DNA from 2 places in the Streptomyces sp. NBC_00457 genome. Region 1 is predicted to be linked to the other one. Evidence: riboswitches for the same ligand, from Rfam matches in the RefSeq annotation. Region 1 holds a riboswitch; the other holds the start of a gene.

Region 1 (7,509 bases):
CGGCTCCCCCCACGTCTCCAGCATGGCGTCCCGGAGTTCCGGGTCCAGCTTGTCGAACCACGCCTGGTAGTCGGCGAGCGGAACGCGCGCGGGCGCGGAAGCCAGCTGGTCCTCGGTCAGCCACTCGACGTCGTGTCCGCCGGCCTCGATGAGCCGGTGGATCAACTCGTCGCCGTTGTCGGGGTATTCGGTGAGGCTGTATCCGGCGTTCTTGAGGGCGTCCAGCAGCTGGATTGCCGACGCGGGCGTGTCGAGGCCGACCGCGTTGCCGACGCGCGAGTGCTTCGTCGGGTACGCGGTGAAGACGAGCGCGAGCTTCTTGTCGGCGTTCGCCTTGTGCTTCAACTTCGCATGCCGTACGGCGATCCCGGCGACCCGCGCGGCCCGCTCGGGGTCGGCGACGTACACGGGGACCTCGTCCGGGCCCTGCTCCTTGAAGGAGAAGGGGACCGTGATGAGCCGCCCGTCGAACTCCGGGATCGCGACCTGCATCGCCGCGTCCATGGGGGAGAGGGCGGCGTCCGACTCGTTCCAGGCGGCCCGCGAGGAGGTCAGGCAAAGCCCTTGCAGCACCGGCACATCGAGGTCGGCGAGCGCTCCGATGTCCCAGGCCTCCTCGTCACCGCCGGCCGAGGCCTGCGAGGCGTGCGTGCCGCCGGCGGCGAGGACGGTGGCGATCAGGGCGTCGGCCTGCGCGAGGATCTCGTACAGCCCGGCGTCGGCTCCGCGCAGCGAACCGCAGTACACGGGAAGGGCGTTGGCGCCGCGCGCCTCGATCGCGTCGCACAGGGTGTCGACGAAGGCGGTGTTGCCGCTGAGTTCATGGGCCCGGTAGAAGAGCACGCCGACGGTGGGCCGGCCCGCGACAAGAGAACGCTCGCCATGGACGCCGTACTCCGGCATCTTCTGCGGCTCGACGAACCCCTCACCCGTCAGCAGCACGGTGTCGGACAGGAACCGCGCCAGCTCGGTCAGGTTGGCGGGCCCGCCCTCGACGAGATACCGCAGCGCCTCCGCCACCACACCCGCGGGCACGGAGGACTCGGCCATCAACTCCGCGTCGGGCACGGCCTCTCCACCGAGCAGCACGGTGGGAATGCCGGACGCCTTGAGCGCGGCGAGCCCGTCCTCCCAGGCCCGTTTGCCGCCCAGCAGCCGTACGACGGCGATGTCCGCGCCCTCGACGAGGCCGGGGAGTTCCTGGTCGACGTCCACGCGGGTCGGGTTGCCGATCCGGTAGTCGGCACCGGAAGCGGCCCGGGCCGCCAACAGATCCGTGTCGGCGGTCGACAACAACAACACTGTGCTCATGCGGGCGCTCCCGGTGGAATGAAAGGCAGTCCTTGCGGCGCGCCCGACTCGATGAGCCGCCAGAGCGCGTCCGTGTCCGCGTGCTGTTCGATCAGATCGCCGAGCCGGTCGAGCTGCTCCTCGCGCAGCGCGGCGAACGACATGTCGGGGGCCGGCACGAAACGGCGGCCCGCGGCGGCGGCCACCTCACGCAGGAAGGCCCGCCGGAAACCGTCCGACTCCAGCGAGCCGTGCCAGTGCGTACCCCAGGTCTGGCCGACCCGGCACCCGTCCAGGAAGGGTTCGCCGCCTACGACTTCGGCGACCCCGTGATGGATCTCGTACCCCTCGACGCTCTCGCCGAGGGCTTCCCCGGTCGGCCGGGTGAGGGTCTTCTCCCGCGCGAACCGCACCCGGACGGGCAGCACCCCGAGGCCCTCGACCTGCCCGCGCCGGCTCTCGACCTCGTCCTCGATGTGCTCGCCGAGGACCTGGAACCCACCGCAGACACCGAGGATGGGCCGCTGCTCGGCGGCCCTCCGCGCAAGGGCGTCCGCGAGGCCACGCTCCCGCAGCCACTCCAGGGCGCGGACGGTCCCCCGAGTCCCCGGTATCACCACCAGATCCGCGTCCGCCAGCTCCTCCGGCCGGTCCACGAACCGCACCACGACGCCGGGTTCGGCGGCGAGCGCGTCGACGTCGGTGAAGTTGGACATGAGCGGGACGGCGCAGACGGCGACCCGGAGCACGTCCTCGCCGACGGGGGAGGAGACGGCGGACTCCCTCACCGTCCCCCGCAGGGAGACCCTCCCCCACTCTCGGCTTCGCTCGAGCGGGGGGACCCCCATCCCGTCCTCCTCGTCGATCCCGAGCCCGTGCCGGAAGGGCAGGACGCCGTACGTCCGCCGCCCCGTGAGGTCGTGCAGCATGTCGAGGCCGGGCTCCAACAGGCTGACGTCCCCCCGGAACTTGTTGACGAGGAACCCGGCGACGAGCTCCTGATCCTCGCGCGAGAGCAGCGCGACGGTCCCGAAGAAGGAGGCGAAGACGCCCCCACGGTCGATGTCACCCACCACAAGCACCGGCAGCCCGGCATTGCGGGCGATGCCCATGTTGACGATGTCGGTCCGCCGCAGATTGATCTCGGCCGGAGAGCCGGCTCCCTCACAGATCACCGCGTCATACGTGCCCCGCAACTCGGCGAGACAGTCGAGCACGGTCCCGAGCAGCCGCTCCTGCCGCCCCCCGTGATACCCGCGCGCACTCAGCTCCCCCACGGGCTTCCCCATGAGCACGACCTGACTGCTCTGCTCGCCACCGGGCTTGAGCAGCACGGGATTCATCAGCGCGGTCGGCTCGACGCGACAGGCCTGCGCCTGCATGGCCTGCGCCCGCCCGATCTCCGCGCCCTCCCGCGTCACGAACGAATTGAGGGACATGTTCTGCGCCTTGAACGGCGCGACCTTGACCCCCTGCCGCACCAGCCACCGGCAGATCCCGGCGGTGACGACGCTCTTGCCGGCGTCGGAGGTGGTGCCGGCGACGAGGAGTCCACCGCCTGTCATGAGGTACGCCCCTTCACGATGCGGCGCGCGGCGACACAGACGCCGAGCGCGAGCCAGCCGACGCGCCTGGACAGTCGTACCGCCGCCTCGATGTCCTGCGTACCGACGGTCCGCCCGGCCTCGTTCAGCACGGGCCGGTGCTCGACCCGTCCGCCGTACGACAGGGTCCCGCCCAGCCGCACGCCCAGTGCTCCCGCGAACGAGGCCTCCACGGGCCCGGCGTTGGGGCTCGGGTGCTTGGCGGCATCGGTGCGCCAGGCTCGTACGGCCCCACGGGGGTCACCGCCGGCGAGGGCGGCGAGTACGGCGGTCAGCCGCGATCCCGGCCACCCCGCCAGGTCGTCGAGCCGGGCCGAAGCCCAGCCGTACCGCCGGTACTTGGGCGACTTGTGCCCCACCATGGCGTCGAGCGTGTTCACGGCCCGGAACCCGACGAGCCCGGGAACGCCCCCCACGGCGCCCCACACCAGCGCCCCGACCACGGCATCGGAGGTGTTCTCGGCGACGGACTCCACGACGGCCCGAGCGATCCCGTCCGCATCGAGCGCCTGCGGATCCCGCCCGCACAGATGCGGCAGCCGCGCCCGCGCCCCCTCGACGTCCCCCGCCTCCAGCGCACGCCCGATGCCCCGGGCCTCCCGGCCAAGCGAAGTCCCCCCGACGACCGCCCAGGTGGCGGCGCCGGTCAGAGCGACGGATGCGGCGGGGGACGTACGTACGACCCGAGCGGCGAGTGCCCCGACGGCCACGGCGCCACCGGCGCACACGGCAGTGTGCAGTGCGCCCCACCCGCGATGGTCGCGCCACAACACCTTTTCCACGGCCCCGGCGGCCCGCCCGAACGCGGCGACCGGATGCCCCCGGCGCGGATCGCCGAGCAGCAGGTCGCCGAGGAGTCCGGCGGCGGCGCCGTACGCGAATTCGCGATCGGCACGCATGGAGCTCAGCCGACCGCGGGGTCAGACAGAGACCTGGTACTGCACCTCGAACGGCAGCCGAGCATCGCGATATGTCCTCACTCAGGGTGTCCACGCCCTGGTTCGACGAGACCGGCGGCGAGAGTTCCTGGCTCCCGGGGCTTACTACCCCGGTGACAGTGGCGGGACCGCGCCGGATTCACACCGGCTTCCTCTTCTGCCGCCGTACATGGCCCCGGCAGTCCACCACGGGGTTGGAACGGCCGTCAACTTGCCGTTGACCTGCGGCGGGAGAGTGTGCTGAGGCCCACATGAGGGCCGGTTTGGCTCTGGTCGACCGAATCCGGCATCTCTAGACTGAAAAGGAGAATTCGGGGAGCGGTACTGGGGGCTGTCGAGACCCATTCCTCGGGGGGCCTGCGGCGCCGTACACCGTGACGCTACGGTTTTCGGCGTGGTGGACACCTCTGGGGGACCGGCTCTCGAGCCGAGGAGGTCTGCGTGGTCGACGAGGGTCCGTCCGCGAACAACTGGCGCGTCAGCAGCTATTCAGTTACCGGCGAGACCTGCGTCGCGGTCGCCGAGGCCGCGGAAGGTGTGCTGGTCCGCGACACGAAGGAGCCGGCCGGAGAGGCGCTCATCCATCTCGCACGCACCCCATGGCACTTGTTCCTCGCCGGGGTGAGATCCCAGGGGTTCAGCACCGCGACATGAGAGGTGGTGCGGCCGGTCTGTCAGGCGACGATCAGATAGATCCCGTAGCCCACCGCCGCCGCGCAGGCGGCGAAGCAGGTGTACGCGCCGGTGACCGCGAGTGCGGCGGAGTCGCCCTGGGACGCGGCGCGTTCGCGGCGGGAGAGGCCCGCGACGCCGAGGGTGAACAGGGACACGAGGGCCACGGTGATCACGAGGCTGACGCCGAAGACGGAGCCGAGGGCCGCCCAGTCGATCTTCATGTTGCTGCTTCCTTGAGTACGGGGTGAGGGTCAGACCGTGGCTTGCGAAGGCGCCGGTTCGGAGGCCGGGGCGGGGATCGTGGCCGTCAGCTCGTCGGTCGCGGTGCCCGCGGGCGGCGGGGTCACCGCGGCGATCGCCGTCGTCACCACGCCGGCCGGTTCCTCCGCCGTGTCGTTGACGTTCGTGTGGTCGACGACCTCGCGGCGGGAGCGCAGCCAGATCGCGGCGCTGGAGGCGATCAGGAAGACGGCGACCAGGGCGGTGCCCCAGCTGCCGAAGCCGGTCACGTACTCCGCGATCGCTCCGACCAGCGCGGCCGCCGGCAGCGTCAGGCCCCAGGCGACGAACATCCGGGTGGCCGTGGACCAGCGGACGACGCCGCCCTTGCGGCCGAGGCCCGCGCCCATCACGGAGCCGGAGACCGAGTGCGTGGTGGAGAGGGAGAAGCCGAGGTGGGAGGAGGCCAGGATGACCGTGGCCGCGCTGGTCTGGGCGGCGAAGCCCTGTTGCGGCTGGAGGTCGGTCAGGCCCTTGCCCATGGTGCGGATGATGCGCCAGCCGCCGAGGTAGGTGCCGAGTGCGATGGCCACGCCCGCGGAGAGGATCACCCAGGTGGGAGGGTTCGAGCCGGGGGCGATGGCGCCGCCGGTGACCAGGGCGAGGGTGATGATGCCCATCGTCTTCTGCGCGTCGTTGGTGCCGTGGGCGAGCGAGACCAGGCCCGCGGAGGCGATCTGCCCGGCGCGGTAGCCCTTCTCGGAGGCGTTGCTGCCCTCGGCCTTCTTGCCCAGGGAGTACATCAGCTTCGTCGCGAGCATCGCTGCGATACCGGCGACCAGCGGGGCGGCGATCGCCGGGATCAGCACCTTGGTGACGAGCACGTCGCCGTGGACCGCGCCGACGCCGGCCGAGGCGATGGTGGCGCCGATCAGGCCGCCCATCAGGGCGTGCGAGGAACTGGAGGGGAGACCGACCAGCCAGGTCAGCAGGTTCCAGAGAATCGCGCCGACCAGGGCGGCGAAGATGACCTCGGGACGTATGCCGGTCTCGTCGACGAGCCCCTTGGAGATGGTGTTGGCGACCTCCACCGAGAGGAAGGCGCCGACGAGGTTGAGTACGGCGGACATCGCCACCGCGACCTTGGGTCTGAGCGCACCGGTCGAGATGGTGGTGGCCATCGCGTTGGCGGTGTCGTGGAAACCGTTCGTGAAATCGAACGCGAGAGCGGTGATCACCACAATCGCGAGGATCAGCGAGAAGCTTTCCATTTACCCAGGCAATCGTTCGAGGTCGTTGGCCGGTTGAACGTAGGTAACCTGAATGAACGGAAGATGAACTAGGAAGGGCCGCACGGTGTCCTGGTGTGGCGGTTGCGGTACCGCCGGATCCGCGCGGCCCAGACAGCCCAAGGGTTAGGAGCCTCGGGCAAACTTCTTCAGCCGTGACAGGGATCCATTGAAGAGATTTTGGTCACCTGGGCGCGGCCCCCACCCGACGGCGGGTTGACGCCGTGCCTGGCAGGATCGCGGCATGGCTGAGCAGCGGTGGGATCAGGGGGGCGGGCGGGAGGCCCGGGAGGAGTCACAGGTCGTGGGGGCGCCATGGGGGAGGCGTGTGCTCCAGGAGGAGGTGCGCGCTTGGGAGGAGCTCGTCGCCACCGCCCGCCGGACCGTGGCCGACGGGCTCGTCGTCGGCACGTCCGGCAATGTCTCCCTGCGCGTCGGGGACACGGTCCTGGTCACACCGTCGGGCGTCCCCTACGACCGCCTCACGCCGGACGACGTGACCGGCGTCGACCTCGACGGCCGGCAGGTGCTCGGCACCCTCGTCCCGACCAGCGAACTGCCCATGCATCTCGCCGTCCACCGCACGACCGACGCCCGCGCCGTCGTCCACACCCACGCCGTCCACGCCACGGCCGTCTCCACCCTCGTCACCGAGCTCCCGGCGATCCATTACATGACCGAGGCGCTCGGCGGGCCCGTCCGAGTCGCCCCCTATGCGACGTACGGCAGCGACGAGTTGGCCGAGAACATGCTCCAGGCCCTGACCGACCGCTCCGCCTGCCTCCTCCAGAACCACGGCACGATGGCCTACGGCGCCACCCTCGACCAGGCCTACGACCGCACCGCCCAACTCGAGTGGATGTGCCGCCTCTGGCTCACGGCCTCCTCGGTACCGGGCCTGTCCCCGAGCCTGCTGTCGGCGGAACAGTTGCGGGAGGTGGGGGAGAAGCTGCGGGGGTACGGGCAGCGCGGGTGAGAGGGGCGCCGGTCGCCGATCGCTCCGCCGCAACCATGTCCCCCGGCTGGCCGACAGCCGGGTCCGCCAGGACACTGAACCCGTGCGCACTGTCAAAACGGCGGCCGCGGCCGTCACCGTAGCCCTGGCGGCCGGGGCGGCCGGCGTGGCCGCCGGACGGTTCGCCAGCGACGCCGCGCTGAAGGTGCCACCGGGACGGCCCCTGCCCGGCGAACCCCGGCTCACCGTGCATGCGACGGCGGCGGGCCAGATCACGCTCACCCGGGCCCTGGCCTCCCTGCGCCCCGGCACCTACGGCCTCGCAGGCGACGCCTCGCACGCCGTCGTCGGCCCCGTCCTCGACACGGCGAACCACTCCGCCGACACCGTCGTACGCCGCCTGGAACGCGTCACCCACGGCACCCTCGAGGCCGGCGACAAGGTGTGGCTCACCCCGAACGTGTACGTCGGCAACCCCGGCGACGCCCTCGGCCTGGACCACGCCGACGTCGACATACCCGGCGAACTCGGCTCCCTGC
Region 2 (7,509 bases), 5.7 Mb from region 1:
TTGATCGCCTCGGCCATTTCCGGTGTGTCCAGGGTCCACTTGCCGTCGGATGAGAACAGCGAGCCGCCGGCCTGCCAGGCGTACATCGCGACGTCCTGGCCGTTGAAGATGTCCCAGCCGATGTCGGCTGCGAGGCCACGTCCGGCGCCGGCGTCCTGCATCGCCTTCAGGAAGGGAACCGTGTCCTTCCACGTCGTCGGCGCCTTCACGCCCGCCTTGTCGGCGAGGTCGGAGCGGTAGACGAGCGCGTAGGTGTAGGCGTACCAGGGGACCGTATAGGCCACGTTCTTGACGACACCCGCGTCCCAGAGACTCTTGAAGAAGGTGCCCTTGTCGACGAGTCCGTCCGGCACGGGCTGCAGGATCGACGGATCGAGGAACTGCGCCTGCGACTCGGGGAAGAACTGGGCGACATCGGGTCCCTTGCCCGCCGCGACCGCCGACTGGAGCTTGGTGTAGTACTCGCCGTTCGGGATCAGCGTGAAATTGACCTTGACGTCGGGGTTGTCGGCCTTGAAGGGCTCGATGACCTTCTCGAGCACATCGGCGTCGCCCTGGGCGGCCCAGACATCGACGCTGCCGGTGGCCGGAGAGTCGTCGACGGGCTCGGCGGTGCCCGTCGCGGCGGTGTCACCGCCGCGCCCGCAGCCCGCAAGGGCGAAGGTGCAGATGAGCGCTATACCGGCGGTCAGCCGTAGGGCGCCGCGGCGCAGGGAATGTGGCACGCGGGGGCTCCTGTCTCCTGAAGGCACTGAGGGCAGAGGTGCGATTCCAGGAAGGTATGGAGCGCGCATTTCGGCCAAGTGGCGCACCCGTCACGAATAATTTCGGAACTTGTAGCGAAATCCATTCGTCCCGATATGTGCAATCACCTCTGCTGCGGGGTCGTGTGCTGAATCCGGCCGGGGCGCACGGGGCGCCCCGGCCGGTGGGGAGGCAGGTGGTCAGGGTGTCGGCAGTTCGGCGCGGACCGTGTAGGCCGCGGCGACCAGGTTCTCCAGTGAGGAACGGGTCTCCGGCCAGGCGCGGGTCTTCAGGCCGCAGTCGGGGTTGACCCACAGCCGGTCGGCGGGGATCGCCTTCAGGGCGGTGCGCAGGAGTTCGGCCGCCTCCTCGGCGCTCGGCACGCGCGGGGAGTGGATGTCGTACACGCCGGGTCCGGCCTCGCGCGGATAGCCGTGGCCGGCGAGTTCACGGGCGACCTGCATATGGGAGCGGGCCGCCTCCAGGCTGATGACGTCCGCGTCGAGGTCGTCGATGGCCTGGACGATGTCGCCGAACTCGGCGTAGCACATGTGGGTGTGGATCTGGGTGTCCGGACGCACTCCGCTGGTGGTGAGGCGGAACGCCTCCGTGGCCCAGGCCAGGTAGGCGGGGTGGTCGGCGGCGCGCAGCGGCAGCGTTTCGCGCAGGGCCGGTTCGTCGACCTGGATCACCGAAGTTCCGGCCGTCTCAAGGTCGTTCACCTCGTCGCGCAGCGCCAGCGCGACCTGCCGGGCCGTCTCGCCGAGCGGCTGGTCGTCGCGGACGAAGGACCAGGCGAGCATGGTGACCGGGCCGGTGAGCATGCCCTTGACGGGGCGCGAGGTGAGGGACTGGGCATACGTCGTCCAGCGCACCGTCATCGGCTCGGGACGGGAGATGTCGCCGGCCAGGATCGGCGGGCGGACGTAGCGGGTGCCGTAGGACTGGACCCAGCCGTGCTGGGTGGCGAGGTAGCCGGTGAGCTGCTCGGCGAAGTACTGGACCATGTCGCCCCGTTCGGGCTCACCGTGCACCAGGACGTCCAGGCCGGTCTTCTCCTGGAAGGAGATCACCTCCTGGATCTCCGCCCTGATCCGGTCCTCGTAGCCGGCCGTGTCGATCCGGCCCGCCTTCAAGTCCGCCCGCGCCGCGCGCAGTTCGCCGGTCTGCGGGAACGAGCCGATGGTGGTGGTCGGCAGCGGCGGCAGGCCGAGGTGGGCGCGCTGGGCGGCGGCCCGCTCGGCGTACGGCTGGGAGCGGCGGGCGTCGGCGGCGGTGACGTCCGTGGCGCGGGCCCGTACGGCCGGGTCGCGGGTGATGGGGGAGTTGGCGCGGGAGGCCAGGTCGGCGCGGTTGGCGGCGAGTTCGGCGGTGATCGCGTCGGTGCCGCGGGCGAGGCCCTTGGCGAGGGTGACGATCTCGGCGGTCTTCTGCCGGGCGAAGGCGAGCCAGCGCAGGATCTGCGGCTCGATGTCCCGCTCGGCCGCCGTGTCGAGGGGGACGTGCAGCAGGGAGCAGGAGGCCGCGACGTCGACCCGGTCGGCCAGGCCCAGAAGGGTGCCGAGCGTGGTGAGCGACGCCGACAGGTCGTTGACCCAGATGTTGCGGCCGTCGACGACACCGGCGACCAGCTGCTTGCCGGGCAGCCCGCCGACCGCGGCGAGGGCGTCCAGATTGGCGGCGGCGGCGTCGGTGAAGTCCAGCGCGAGTCCGTCGACGGGGGCTTTGGCCAGCACCGGCAGTGCGTCGCCGAGCCGGTCGAAGTACGAGGCGATCAGCAGCCTCGGCCGGTCGGTGAGGGCGCCGAGCTCCCGGTACGCCCGCTCGGCGGCGTTCAGTTCGGCCGGGGTGCGGTCCTGGACGAGGGCGGGCTCGTCCAGCTGCACCCACTCGGCGCCGGCGGCGCGCAGGTCGGCGAGGACCTCGGCGTACACCGGGAGCAGCCGGTCGAGGAGGGTGATCGGGTCGAAGTCGGCGGCCACGCCGGGGGCGGGCTTGGCGAGCAGGAGGTAGGTGACGGGGCCGACCAGGACCGGACGCGCCGTCAGGCCCAGGGCGAGGGCTTCCTTCAGTTCGGTGACCTGCTTGGCGGAGTCCGCGGTGAACACCGTGTCCGGGCCCAACTCCGGCACCAGATAGTGGTAGTTGGTGTCGAACCACTTCGTCATCTCCAGCGGCGCCACGTCCTGGGTGCCGCGCGCCATGGCGAAGTAGCCGTCCAGGGCGTCCGCTTCGACGGCGGCGCGGTGCCGCTCGGGGATCGCGCCGACCATGACGGTGGTGTCGAGGACGTGGTCGTAGTACGAGAAGTCACCGGTCGGCACCTCGTGGATGCCGGCGCCGGACAGTTGCCGCCAGTTGCCGCTGCGCAGTTCGGCGGCGGTGGCGCGGAGGGCGTCGGCGGTGACGCGGCCCTTCCAGTAGCCCTCGATCGCCTTCTTCAGTTCCCGGCGCGGGCCCTGGCGGGGGTAGCCGTACACGGTGGCCCGTGCTGCCGCGGCTGCGGGCTTGCTTGTCACGGAGATCTCCTTCGCGAGATGAATCCCAGAGATCCCGGAGACGGGACGAGAACGCGAAGGGTGACCGACCGGACGGCAACGGCCACTGGCCGTCCGCTCGGTGGTACGCCGACCCGCCCTCGAGGTCACCGGGATGTCCGCGCACGAGTGGTTCGCACACGGGCAGTTGGCAGGTCTTCGGACTCACGGGCACGTCTCGTCGTCGTACGAGAGACATCTACTGGCCGTCGCTTCCCAGGCCCGTTTCACGGACCCAGTGCGTATGACGGCGGTCGTTCCCGTTCACCGCTGCGGGGCAGTCCCGGAATTTCACCGGGTTCCCTCTTGCGACGCATCCCGCCTGGCGGACGGGGCGAACCAGCTGCGTCGGCCAGCTTAACCCGCGGGAGGAAGTGGCTGCTCGAACCACACAACCTTGCCCGTGCTCACCCGAGTTGCCCCCCAGCGCTCTGACAGCTGGTCGACCAGGAACAGCCCGCGTCCGCCCTCGTCGCTCAGGCGGGCGTGGCGCATCCTCGGTACCACGGGGGAGTCGTCGCCGACCTCGCAGCGGAGCACGTCCGTGCACAGGAGCCGCAGGGTGATCGGGCGGGAGGCGAAGCGCACGGCGTTGGCGACCACCTCGCTGACCATCAGCTCGGTGGACTCCAGGAGGTCGTCGAGGCCCCAGCCGTGCAGGGTCCTGCGGGTCAGCCGGCGGGCCTGGCGGGCGGTCTGCGGGCGCGGAGCCATGTACCAGTAGGCGACGGTCTCCGGCAGGATGCCCTCGAACCGGGCCGCGAGCAGCGCGATGTCGTCGTCGCGGCCACCGGAGCCCAGGGTGCCGAGGGCCTGGTCGCACAGGCCTTCCAGGGTCGGCGGCGCGGATCCTGAACCAGTCGCGCGCAGCCGGGCGCACAGCCGCTCCACGCCGGTCATGACGTCCGAGTCGCGGGACTCGACCAGGCCGTCGGTGTACAGCAGCAGCGTCGCCCCGGTCGGCGCGTGGGTCTCGACGGACTCGAATCCGCCGCTGCCGACACCGATCGGCGCTCCGGGCGGGACGTCCAGCACCTCCACGCCGCCGTCGGGACGCAGCAGCACCGGCGGCAGATGTCCGGCGCTGGAGACGATCAGCCGGTGCAGTACGGGGTCGTACAACGCGTACAGACAGGTCGCGGTGTGCTCGCTGCCCAGGCGTCCCGCCTGCTCGTCGAGGTGGTGCAGCACCTCGTCCGGGGGCAGATCGAGCCCGGCCAGGGTCTGCACGCTGGTCCGCAGCTGGCCCATGATCGCGGCCGAGGTCATGGAGTGGCCCATCACATCGCCGATCACCAGGGCCACGCGGTTGCCGGGCAGCGGGATCGCGTCGTACCAGTCCCCGCCGACCTGCGCGGTCCGCGAGGCCGGCAGATAGCGGCTCGCCAGCCGGACCCCGGGCGGCTCCGGAAGCGACGGCGGGAGCATCGTGCGCTGCAACGTGTCCGCGACGGATGCCTCACGTTCGTACAGCATCGCCTTGTCCAGCCCGAGGGCGGTGTGGGTGGCGAGCTGGGAGGCCACCAGCAGATCGTCGCCGGTGAAGTCGGGCCGGTCGGGTCCGCGGATCAGGACGACGCTGCCCAGGGCGTGGTTGCGGCCGTGCAGCGGGGCGATGATCAGCCGTCGCCCGGGCGGTGCCGACCGGGGCATGTGCACCCTCCCGAGCAGCTCGGCCGCCGCCGGGGCGACGCCCGGGTCGCTGCCGAACACCGGCCGTCCGTCCTGGAGCAGCTTGGCGAGCAGTCCAGTGGTGGCCGGGTGGACGACCTCGGCCGCCTGGAGGGTGTGCGCGCTCGGCGCGGGTGATGCGGAGCCCTGGCCGGCGGGGGCCCGGAGGGACGCGTGGTCCACGGTGTGCAGCCGCAGGATCTCGGGGGCGGCGCCGATGTCGTCGCCTATCGGCAGGGGGGCGTACAGATGGACGAACGCCGTGTCGGCGAACGCCGGGACGGCCGCGCGGCACAGTTCGTACAGCGTCTCGTCGAGATTCATGCCGCGGGCGATCTGCCGGGTCGCGGCGTCGAGATAGCGGAGCCTGTCGGTCTGCGGCGGGGTGGCGTCGGGTCCGGCGGGGGCCTCGGCGGCCGGCAGGCGCACGGTCACCCCGCGGTTGTCGGAGCCGGACGGCTGCGGCCGATGCATGAACGCAGCGGATTCCCGCGCACCGGGCGCGGGACCCCCGGTGTCGTCACCGGTTCCGAGCTGCTTCGTCATGCGTGTCCTTCCGGGCGTGCGGCCCGCGCCCCGGCGAGCGGTTCAGGAGTCGTCGGGCGTGCGCCGGCAGTGCAGGAAGATCTGTACCTCGGGCTGGATGTCGGCGGCCGCCGGAGCGTAGGTGTACGAGGACTCGTCGCCGATCTCGAAGCCCGCCGTCTCGACGACCTCGCGCAGTTCGTCCCTCAGGTAGCCGGAGACGCGGATGCTCCTTCCGATGAAGGGGATCGAGAAGTCGTCCACATCGGCCTCCACCATCGACAGGGCCAACAGGCCGCCGGGACGCAGCAGATGACGGACGGTGCGCAGGGCCAGGGGGATCTCCGCGCGCGGGAGCATGAGCAGGGAGAAGAACGCGGCGACGCCGTCGAAGCGCCCGAGGTCCAAGGGGCCGCCGGGCCGCAGGTCCGCGATGTCCGCCTGATGGAACTCCCCGGTGGGCACATGGTCGCGGGCCAGCGCGACCATCCCGTCCGACAGGTCCACCCCGACCACGTCGAAGCCCGCCTCCGCCAGCTGGCGCGCGGTCGGGAGCCCGGTTCCGCACCCCAGGTCCAGCACCCGGGACCCGGCCGGCAGCGAGCCGATGAGCCATGCGGCCGCCGCGACCTGCCCTTCCTTGTGCGGGAAGGCCTCGTCGTAGCGATTGCCGATGGCGTCGAACGCCTCGGCCTGACCGGTGCGGTCGGGTCGTAGCGTTCCGTAGTCGAGCCTGTCGCCAGGGTTGCTCACCGGGTCTCCTCGGGTGCCTTATGCGGCAGTTTTTCATATTCGCCTGGTTATGTGCATGCTTCGGTGTGATCCAGATCACCGGCTGTGAATGCAGCGTGAAGGGGCTGTCAGTGCCTTCTCCCTTGTGTAGGCGAGCCGGCGAGAACTGGGGACAGCGCGGATGGAACAAGATCGGGCCGGTGAGTTCGACGAGTTCGTGGCCGCCCGCTGGTCGGGGCTGTTCCATCTGGCGCGTCTGCTCACCGGAGGCGATCGGCACCGGGCCGAGGACCTGTTGCAGGAGTCCCTGGTCAAGCTGTGGTTCGTCTGGCCGAAGATCGCCGACGAGGCACCGGAGGCCTACGTGCGCAAGGTGCTGTCGCGAGCGGCGGCTCGCTCGGCCCGGCGGCGCTGGTGGGGCGAGCGCCCCGTGGAGGAGTTGCCCGAGGTGGCGGTGACGGGTGACGTGTCCGCGACCGTGGCGGAGCGGTCCCGGCTGGAGGCCGCGCTGGCACAACTGCCGTCCCGGCAGCGGGCCGCGGTGGTGCTGCGCTACTACCAGGACCTGCCCGAGGCGCACGTCGCCCAGGTGCTGGGCTGCCCGGTCGGTACGGCCCGGTCGCACGCCTCGCGTGGAGTGGCGCGGCTGCGCCGGCTGCTGGCCGATGTCATCGAGCCGGTGGGGTGAGGGAGAAGTCATGGATCACTTCGAGCGGCAGTTGGCGCAGCTGATGCGCGACACCCAGGAGCACACCCCCTACGAACCGAAGTATCAGGACCGTCTGCGGGCGGGCGTACGAGCACGGCGCCGGGTCCGCGCGGCACAGGCGGCCGTCGGCTCCGTACTGGCGGTCGCCGGACTCGGCATCGGGCTGTTCCTGCTGCCCGACGGCCAGGTCAGGGACGAGCCCAGCGCTCCCAACCCGCGGCCCGCCGTCAGTCCGTCGTCCCCGGCGAGCGAGACCTCGCCGCCGGGCCCGTCGCCGACCGCGACTTCGTCCCCGTCCTCGTCCCCGACCGGCTCGGCGGACTCGTACGCGCCCACCACCGCACCCCCCGCGTCGGCGGGGGGCGCGACCTCGGACTCCGGGGATCCGTCCGTGGGCGCCACGGATAACGGCGCCACGGGCGAGAGCAGTCCGTCACCCACTTCGACACAGGGCGTGCCGGAGACAGGGGAGCCGTCGGCCCCCGAGTCGTCCTTCATCGGTTCGGCCGACTAGAACCCCACTCGACCACCCCAGCGATCACCCCGCGCCGCGTGTGCCTTCCGCACGCCCTGCGCCGGAGTACAGACAAG

The links. Region 1 has a riboswitch for cobalamin ahead of OG828_RS37805 (cobalamin biosynthesis protein). Riboswitches for the same ligand answer to the same signal wherever they lie in the genome.
Region 2: it holds a riboswitch for cobalamin, as region 1 does, so the genes downstream of both, metE (5-methyltetrahydropteroyltriglutamate--homocysteine S-methyltransferase) here and OG828_RS37805 (cobalamin biosynthesis protein) in region 1, are expected to answer to the same signal.

What each region holds. Positions count from the first base shown of each region.
Region 1 is NZ_CP107905.1:8,272,110-8,279,618, forward strand. Features, by position in the region: gene cobN (cobaltochelatase subunit CobN) at 1-1,311, opposite strand, end outside; gene OG828_RS37800 (cobyric acid synthase) at 1,308-2,855, opposite strand; gene OG828_RS37805 (cobalamin biosynthesis protein) at 2,852-3,793, opposite strand; cobalamin riboswitch at 3,896-4,035, opposite strand; gene OG828_RS37810 (DUF397 domain-containing protein) at 4,274-4,486, shown strand; gene OG828_RS37815 (hypothetical protein) at 4,507-4,728, opposite strand; gene OG828_RS37820 (inorganic phosphate transporter) at 4,759-5,997, opposite strand; gene OG828_RS37825 (class II aldolase/adducin family protein) at 6,260-6,991, shown strand; gene OG828_RS37830 (alpha/beta hydrolase) at 7,074-7,509, shown strand, end outside.
Region 2 is NZ_CP107905.1:2,575,014-2,582,522, reverse strand. Features, by position in the region: gene OG828_RS11835 (extracellular solute-binding protein) at 1-725, opposite strand, end outside; gene metE (5-methyltetrahydropteroyltriglutamate--homocysteine S-methyltransferase) at 945-3,263, opposite strand; cobalamin riboswitch at 3,415-3,640, opposite strand; gene OG828_RS11825 (SpoIIE family protein phosphatase) at 3,639-5,498, opposite strand; gene OG828_RS11820 (class I SAM-dependent DNA methyltransferase) at 5,541-6,230, opposite strand; gene OG828_RS11815 (SigE family RNA polymerase sigma factor) at 6,391-6,897, shown strand; gene OG828_RS11810 (hypothetical protein) at 6,908-7,432, shown strand.